DNA from 2 places in the Geobacillus sp. Y412MC52 genome. Region 2 is predicted to be linked to the other one. Evidence: a T-box and tRNA genes for the amino acid it is inferred to sense, from the RefSeq annotation. Region 2 holds a T-box; the other holds one or more tRNA genes.

Region 1 (4,409 bases), 770 kb from region 2:
TTTTTCGTAAAAAATCGCTAAATGGAGTGAATGAGGTATGAGTCATGAAGAATTGAACGACCAACTGCGCGTCCGCAGGGAAAAGCTGAAAAAAATTGAGGAATTGGGTGTCGACCCGTTTGGCAAACGGTTCGAGCGCACTCATAAAGCGCAAGAACTGTTCGAACTGTACGGCGATTTGTCGAAAGAGGAACTTGAAGAAAAGCAAATTGAAGTCGCCGTCGCCGGCCGCATCATGACAAAGCGCGGCAAAGGAAAAGCCGGGTTCGCCCATATCCAGGATGTCACCGGGCAGATTCAAATTTACGTCCGTCAAGACGATGTTGGCGAACAGCAGTACGAACTGTTTAAAATCTCTGACCTTGGCGATATCGTCGGCGTGCGCGGCACAATGTTTAAAACAAAAGTTGGTGAACTTTCCATCAAAGTGTCGTCGTACGAATTTTTGACGAAAGCGCTGCGTCCGCTGCCGGAAAAATACCATGGTTTGAAAGACATAGAGCAACGCTATCGCCAGCGTTATCTCGATTTAATTATGAATCCGGAGAGCAAAAAGACGTTCATCACCCGCAGTTTAATCATCCAATCGATGCGGCGGTATCTCGACAGCCGTGGCTATTTGGAAGTTGAAACGCCGATGATGCACGCCGTTGCTGGCGGCGCTGCGGCGCGCCCGTTCATTACGCATCATAACGCATTGGATATGACCCTTTATATGCGAATCGCCATCGAGCTCCATTTAAAACGGCTCATCGTCGGTGGTTTGGAAAAAGTGTATGAAATCGGCCGCGTTTTCCGGAACGAAGGCATTTCCACCCGCCATAATCCGGAGTTTACGATGCTCGAATTGTACGAGGCGTACGCCGATTTCCGCGACATCATGGAACTAACGGAAAACTTGATCGCCCACATTGCCACTGAAGTGCTTGGAACGACGAAAATTCAATACGGCGAGCATGTCGTCGACTTAACGCCCGAGTGGCGGCGCCTCCATATGGTCGATGCGATCAAGGAATATGTCGGCGTCGACTTCTGGCGGCAGATGAGCGACGAAGAGGCGCGGGAGCTGGCGAAAGAACATGGAGTGGAAGTTGCTCCACATATGACGTTTGGCCATATTGTCAACGAATTTTTTGAACAAAAAGTCGAGTCTCACCTCATTCAGCCGACGTTCATTTATGGCCATCCGGTTGAAATTTCACCGTTGGCCAAGAAAAATCCGGACGACCCGCGTTTTACCGACCGATTTGAGCTGTTTATCGTCGGGCGCGAACATGCCAACGCCTTTACCGAATTGAATGATCCGATCGATCAGCGCCAACGCTTTGAGGCGCAGCTGAAAGAGCGTGAACAAGGAAACGATGAAGCACATGAAATGGACGAAGACTTCCTTGAAGCGCTCGAGTACGGCATGCCGCCAACAGGCGGGCTTGGCATCGGCGTCGACCGTCTGGTCATGCTGCTGACGAACTCGCCGTCGATCCGCGACGTGTTGCTTTTCCCGCAAATGCGTCATAAATAAATTTGATCGCTCCCTGCAAAGACAAGCAGCAGGGGGCTTTTCATTTATGTAAAAATAGTCGTCGTTGTTTTGTTGAAAAACAAACACAGGAAGTCGAGTTGACAAACCACTCCCAACGTGTTATATTATGATAGCACGTTGAAATGACAGCACTAATCAAAAACAAGGACCTATTGACAAATAAATAAATTTAATTATAATATAACTTGTCTGTTGATTGTCTAGTGATGATAGCGGAGGGGAAACACCCGTTCCCATCCCGAACACGGAAGTTAAGCCCTCCAGCGCCGATGGTAGTTGGGGCCAGCGCCCCTGCAAGAGTAGGTCGTCGCTAGGCAATCCCGTGGAGGATTAGCTCAGCTGGGAGAGCACTTGCCTTACAAGCAAGGGGTCGGCGGTTCGATCCCGTCATCCTCCACCATCACCTATTTATGAGCCATTAGTTCAGTAACGAGTATTACATCTTTGAATCTACTTCGAGTTGCCTCGACGCATCTAGCTTCCTTGAACAGACTGGCAGAGGAAGGGGCAGGTAGAGCTAGATAATTACTTGGGGTGTTTTCCAAACTATGAGCCATTAGCTCAGTAACGAGCGCTACATCTTCGAGTTCGCTTCGAGTTGTCCCGACGCATCCTGCATCTTCGAATATGCTAGTAGAGGAAGGGACATCGTTCACTGTGAGTGTATACCCAACCATGAGCCATTAGCTCAGTAGGTAGAGCAACGAGCAAAGCATCTTCGGATTTGCTTCGAGTTGTCCCGACGCATCCTGCATCTTCGAATATGCTAGTAGAGGAAGGGACATCGTTCACTGTGAGTGTATACCCAACCATGAGCCATTAGCTCAGTAGGTAGAGCATCTGACTTTTAATCAGAGGGTCGGAGGTTCGAGTCCTCCATGGCTCACCACAATTGATTTGCGGGTGTGGCGGAATTGGCAGACGCGCTAGATTCAGGGTCTAGTGCCCTTTACGGGCGTGGGGGTTCGAGTCCCTTCACCCGCATGTTGATTCGAGCGGAAGTAGTTCAGCGGTAGAACACCACCTTGCCAAGGTGGGGGTCGCGGGTTCGAGTCCCGTCTTCCGCTCCATTTATTTGTCCATTTAGCCGGGGTGGCGGAATTGGCAGACGCACAGGACTTAAAATCCTGGGGTAGGTCACTACCGTGCCGGTTCGAGTCCGGCCCTCGGCACTTGCGCTCGTAGCTCAATTGGATAGAGCATCTGACTACGGATCAGAAGGTTAGGGGTTCGAATCCTCTCGAGCGCGTTGGCGGGAAGTAGCTCAGTTTGGCAGAGCACATGGTTTGGGACCATGGGGTCGCAGGTTCAAATCCTGTCTTCCCGATAGCGGATATATGGGGCCTTAGCTCAGCCGGGAGAGCGCCTGCTTTGCACGCAGGAGGTCATCGGTTCGATCCCGATAGGCTCCACTGTTGCTTTATGTCTGTGCCTGCCGCTTGCAAGGGAATTTGAAGACGTGAGGTTCCTCGGTAGGATTACAGAGAAGCAAACTAAAGTAGCAACCTTGTGTCCTGCAAGTGAATGGAGAGAAGCGGGATTCTTCGACGAAAACCAGCAGAGAAGTTGTTTCAATGCAGCAACTTTGCGCCTGTGTCTTCTAGTGAATTCGGGGGGGGGATTGGGTTCCTCGGCGCAAGACTGCAACGAAGCAAGTTCAAGAAGAGGTCTCGTTCCTTGAAAACTGAACGAAACGAAGCGCGACGAAAAGCGGAGGTCCGCGGGTCGCCGCGACGGGCAAATGTTCTTCACCCGCAGGGGTGCTTGCACCCCGAGGGGGAAGGTTATTTGACCCCGAGCGGCGGCGGACCGAAGCTAGACAATTCGAAAAGCTGAGGCCGCTTGCCTATCGGCGAAACGCGCTGAGTGGCCCGCGAGGAGGCTGTCGCCGCCGCAGTGGGACACGAAGCGTCGCAAGCCGATAGCGGCCGAAGCTAGACAATTCGAAAAGCTGAGGCCGCATTGGCCAAAGCAAAAGTCAATCAACTTTCTTTTGGAGAGTTTGATCCTGGCTCAGGACGAACGCTGGCGGCGTGCCTAATACATGCAAGTCGAGCGGACCAAATCGGAGCTTGCTCTGGTTTGGTCAGCGGCGGACGGGTGAGTAACACGTGGGCAACCTGCCCGCAAGACCGGGATAACTCCGGGAAACCGGAGCTAATACCGGATAACACCGAAGACCGCATGGTCTTTGGTTGAAAGGCGGCCTTTGGCTGTCACTTGCGGATGGGCCCGCGGCGCATTAGCTAGTTGGTGAGGTAACGGCTCACCAAGGCGACGATGCGTAGCCGGCCTGAGAGGGTGACCGGCCACACTGGGACTGAGACACGGCCCAGACTCCTACGGGAGGCAGCAGTAGGGAATCTTCCGCAATGGGCGAAAGCCTGACGGAGCGACGCCGCGTGAGCGAAGAAGGCCTTCGGGTCGTAAAGCTCTGTTGTGAGGGACGAAGGAGCGCCGTTCGAAGAGGGCGGTGCGGTGACGGTACCTCACGAGGAAGCCCCGGCTAACTACGTGCCAGCAGCCGCGGTAATACGTAGGGGGCGAGCGTTGTCCGGAATTATTGGGCGTAAAGCGCGCGCAGGCGGTCCCTTAAGTCTGATGTGAAAGCCCACGGCTCAACCGTGGAGGGTCATTGGAAACTGGGGGACTTGAGTGCAGGAGAGGAGAGCGGAATTCCACGTGTAGCGGTGAAATGCGTAGAGATGTGGAGGAACACCAGTGGCGAAGGCGGCTCTCTGGCCTGCAACTGACGCTGAGGCGCGAAAGCGTGGGGAGCAAACAGGATTAGATACCCTGGTAGTCCACGCCGTAAACGATGAGTGCTAAGTGTTAGAGGGGTCACACCCTTTAGTGCTGCAGCTAA
Region 2 (4,409 bases):
CGCTTCGTTGATGAACACCATAAGCTGCGAAATGGCGGTGTTAAAGCGGAGCGCTTCATAGTCTTCCGTCACTTTTTTCACCGTTTGGTGATAGACGCGCTCGAGCGTATCGTTCGCCGGTTCGTCGACAATGTTCGGGTTCAGTTCGCCATTCTCGGTGACAAAGAGTCTCCAGACGCGGTCGAGGAAGCGCCGCGCCCCGTCAAGCCCTTTCGTCGACCAAGCGATCGACGCCTCAAGCGGCCCCATGAACATTTCATACAGCCGCAAGGTGTCGGCCCCATGGCTTTCGATGATGTCGTCCGGGTTGACGACGTTGCCTTTTGATTTGCTCATTTTTTCGTTGTTTTCGCCTAAAATCATCCCTTGGTTGAACAGCTTTTGGAACGGTTCTTTCGTCGGCACGATGCCAAGGTCATAAAGAAACTTATGCCAGAAGCGGGCATAAAGCAAATGCAGGACCGCGTGCTCCGCCCCGCCGATGTAGACATCGACCGGCAGCCACTTTTTCAGCTTTTCTGGATCGGCGAGCTGCTTGTCGTTGTGCGGGTCGATGTAGCGCAAATAATACCAGCAGCTTCCGGCCCATTGCGGCATCGTGTTCGTTTCGCGCCGCCCTTTTTTCCCGGTTTTCGGGTCGACAACATTGACCCATTCTTCGATGTTGGCCAGCGGCGACTCGCCCGTTCCCGACGGACGGATTTCATCCGTTTTCGGCAACACAAGCGGCAATTCCTCTTCCGGCACCGGCGTCATCGTGCCGTCTTCCCAATGGATGATCGGAATCGGCTCGCCCCAGTAGCGCTGGCGGCTGAACAGCCAGTCGCGCAGCCGGTACGACACTTTTTTCCGCCCTTTGCCGTGCTCCTCAAGCCAGGCGATCATTTTGTCGATCGCTTCCTGCTTGTTCAAGCCGTTCAAAAACTCGGAGTTGATATGCTCGCCATCTCCGGTGTACGCTTCCTTTTCGATATTCCCACCGGCGACGACTTCTTTCATCGGCAAGTGGAATTTTTTTGCAAACTCGTAGTCGCGCTCATCGTGCGCCGGCACGGCCATGATCGCTCCGGTGCCGTAGCTCATCAAGACGTAGTCGGCGATCCAAATCGGAAGCCGATCGCCGGTGACCGGGTGAATGGCGTATGCGCCGGTGAACACGCCCGTTTTTTCTTTCGCCAAATCGGTGCGCTCAAGGTCGCTTTTGCTTTGAATTTCCTTTAAGTAGGCGTCAACGGCTGGCTTTTGCTCCGGCGTCGTGATTTTCTCAACGAGCGGATGCTCCGGCGCCAAGACGGTGTACGTCGCGCCAAACAGCGTATCCGGACGCGTCGTGAACACGGTGAATGTTTCGTCATGGCCGTCGACGGCAAACTCGATTTCCGCTCCTTCCGAACGGCCAATCCAGTTGCGCTGCATCTCTTTAATGCTTTCCGGCCAGTCGAGCTCTTCCAAATCTTCAAGCAGGCGGTCGGCGTAGGCGGTGATTTTCAGCATCCATTGCCGCATCGGCTTGCGGATGACCGGATGCCCGCCGCGCTCGCTCCGGCCGTTGATCACCTCTTCGTTCGCCAGCACCGTGCCGAGCGCCGGGCACCAGTTGACCGGCACTTCATCCATGTAGGCGAGCCCTTTTTCATACAGCTTCAAGAAAATCCATTGCGTCCATTTGTAATAGTTCGGGTCGGTCGTATTGATCTCCCGGTCCCAGTCGTACGAAAAGCCAAGCGACTTGATTTGCCGGCGGAAATTGTCGATGTTTTTTTGCGTAAACTCCGCCGGGTCGTTGCCGGTATCGAGCGCATATTGCTCAGCCGGCAGCCCGAACGCGTCCCAGCCCATCGGGTGAAGGACGTTGTACCCTTGCATCCGCTTCATGCGCGCCAAAATATCGGTCGCCGTATATCCTTCCGGATGGCCGACGTGCAAGCCGGCGCCGGATGGATACGGGAACATGTCGAGAACGTAAAACTTCGGCTTGTCATCATCATCGGGCGTGCGGAACGTTTTGTTTTTCTCCCAATAGTCCTGCCATTTTTGTTCAATTTCGCGGTGGTTGAAGCTCATCGCAGCACTCCTCCTATCAAGTTCTACTTGCATCATTGACGAAAATATGTACAAAAAAACCCCCCATCCCCACGCAAAGGGACGAGAGGCGCGCTTCCCGCGGTACCACCCTTTTTGGCGCGCCAAACGGCGCACCCGCTTTCTTCCTTAACGCGGATGGACGGCCGGCGCTGTCGATGACCGTTCGCGCCGGCAACTCCGAGGCGAGTTCACGGGCCGACTTCGGTTGACTCGCACCATCCGTCAACTCTCTGCCGTCCGTCGGGCCCGCTACTATTCCTCTTCACCGTTATTCGCCTTATTCGCGCATGAATCGACCGATGAGTGGACAGAATGACAAATTTATTATTATTTTAAAAAATTTGTCGATCAATTGCAAGCCGAAATCTATACGGAAGCCGCGGTTTTTTCATCCGCGTTCTCCGTCCGCTTCGACAGCCGACGATCATGCAAAAGCGCGGCCAGCACCGCCAATAAGGCAAACAATGCTAACATCATGATGAGCAGCTTCATTCCAAACAGATCGGCGACCGAGCCGCCGATGACCGGTCCGATCATCCGTCCGGCCGTGGCCGTTCCGTTGACGATTCCTTGGTAAAACCCGGCCTTCCCCGGCGGCGCCCATTCGTTCACCGCGGCCGGAATCGCCGGCCAGACGATCATCTCGGCGATCGTGAGCACAATCATGGACGCGGCAAACTCTGCAAACGAATGCGCCCCCAACAGCATGGCAAACGAAACGGCGAAAATAAGAAAACCGATCACGATTTGCCGCTTCAACGTCGGCATGAAGCGGCGGATGACCGCTGACAACAGCGGCTGGGCCAAGACGATCAACGCGCCGTTGATCGTCCAAAGCAAGCTGTACTGCCCGACCGGTATCCCGAGCTCGCGCGTATAGGCGGCGATCGTCGTCGACCATTGGACATAGCTCAACCAACACAGTCCATAGCCGGCGCAAAGAAGGACGAGGGCGCGGATGTGTGCCCGGGACGCCTCGTCCCCCGTCCGGCCCTCCCGCTCTTTTTTCCGCCGCGGCGGCAGCGGAACGCGGCGCAGCCCAGCCACAACCGTAAACAAAAACGCGGCATACAACAAAAGGTTGGCGAAAAAAACGAGCGAGAACGAATATGAAGCAACAAGCCCGCCAAGCGCCGAACCGACGGCGACGCCGATGTTTTGCGCGACATACAAGGCGTTGAACGCCCGCCGCCCCCCTTCCGGCCAAATCGTCCCGGCATACGCCGACGCCGCCGGAAAGACGACGCCGCTGCCAACGCCGACAAACGCCAAAAACACCGCATAATGCGGCCAACCGTGCCAAACGCTTAAGCCGGCAAGCGCGGCCATCGTCAACACCGCCCCGGCCAACAAAACGCGAAAACCGCCGATCCGGTCAAACAAAAAGCCGCCGGCCAAGCTGCCGATGACGCTTCCCCCAGAGTTGAGCATGAGCACGACACCAGCGACAGCGAGCGGCTGGCCGAGCTGTTCGTGCAAATAGATCGTGTTTAGCGGCCATAGAAACGACGCCCCTGTCACATTGAGCGCCATGCCGACAAGCAGCCACCAAAGAGCGCGGGGCATCGGTCATCATCCTTTTCTGGCTTTTATTTTGAGTTCCGAAATAATTGTAGGGGAAAACAGGAAAAAATGCAATCAAAAAGGCGGAGCGTTCCAATGCGTCCGCCACTTTTTTGCCAAACTAACTCCCCACAGAAACAATGGCTTTTGAAGCGGGGCTCCTGCGCGAAAAGAAGAACAAGACGGAGCGGCTTCCGCCCCTTTGGCTTGTCGTCACCCGTTCCGCTGCTTGGAGCGGATCGGTTGGCCGCCCGTTTCCTCGTATTGCTTTTTCGCCAGCTTCACCGGGTCAAAGTCTTGACCAAGCTCAAGATCGTTATTGTTTTGGCCGCTAGGTGTTTTTTGTTCCGGATTCGTTTGTTTCAAGCGTCGCTTCATGTCGTGTTCCTCCTCGTTTCAGCGGTCAAGCAAAATCATGTCGTTTTGCAATTGCTCCAGTTGGAGCCGCATCCGATGCAGCTGCTCGCGCTGCTGGGCGTTGCAGCTTCGCGCCAAGTGCGCCAAATCGATGACCGTCTGCTCGAGCATCTGCTGGGCGTTGGTGTATTCGGTGATGTTGTAATGCTCCTGCTTTTGCGCTTCTGTATATTGCTCTTTCGCGTAGCGGATCACATCTTCACACCGCTGCAAAAATTCCTCAACGGATTGTCTTGTCGCCATGCGCTCACCTCGTTTCGTGATATTCCCTCATGTTTACTATGCGCCGCATAGGCCGGCCGTATCACGCCAATGATTGGCAGCGGTCGATTTTCCATGAAGTT

The links. The T-box of region 2 lies ahead of leuS (leucine--tRNA ligase). A T-box ahead of a tRNA ligase gene usually reads a tRNA of that ligase, here a tRNA-Leu.
Region 1: it encodes a tRNA-Leu, which carries the amino acid that the T-box ahead of leuS (leucine--tRNA ligase) is inferred to sense. The anticodon was not compared.

Annotation. Positions count from the first base shown of each region.
Region 1 covers NC_014915.1:88,087-92,495, forward strand. Annotated here, with positions in the region: gene lysS (lysine--tRNA ligase) at 38-1,522, shown strand; rRNA gene rrf (5S ribosomal RNA) at 1,743-1,859, shown strand; tRNA gene GYMC52_RS00470 (tRNA-Val) at 1,868-1,943, shown strand; tRNA gene GYMC52_RS00475 (tRNA-Lys) at 2,357-2,432, shown strand; tRNA gene GYMC52_RS00480 (tRNA-Leu) at 2,443-2,527, shown strand; tRNA gene GYMC52_RS00485 (tRNA-Gly) at 2,539-2,613, shown strand; tRNA gene GYMC52_RS00490 (tRNA-Leu) at 2,630-2,715, shown strand; tRNA gene GYMC52_RS00495 (tRNA-Arg) at 2,719-2,792, shown strand; tRNA gene GYMC52_RS00500 (tRNA-Pro) at 2,797-2,870, shown strand; tRNA gene GYMC52_RS00505 (tRNA-Ala) at 2,883-2,955, shown strand; rRNA gene GYMC52_RS00510 (16S ribosomal RNA) at 3,534-4,409, shown strand, end outside.
Region 2 covers NC_014915.1:2,947,972-2,952,380, forward strand. Annotated here, with positions in the region: gene leuS (leucine--tRNA ligase) at 1-2,064, opposite strand, end outside; T-box leader at 2,139-2,360, opposite strand; gene GYMC52_RS14470 (MDR family MFS transporter) at 2,452-3,651, opposite strand; gene GYMC52_RS14475 (hypothetical protein) at 3,862-4,026, opposite strand; gene GYMC52_RS14480 (YtzC family protein) at 4,045-4,308, opposite strand.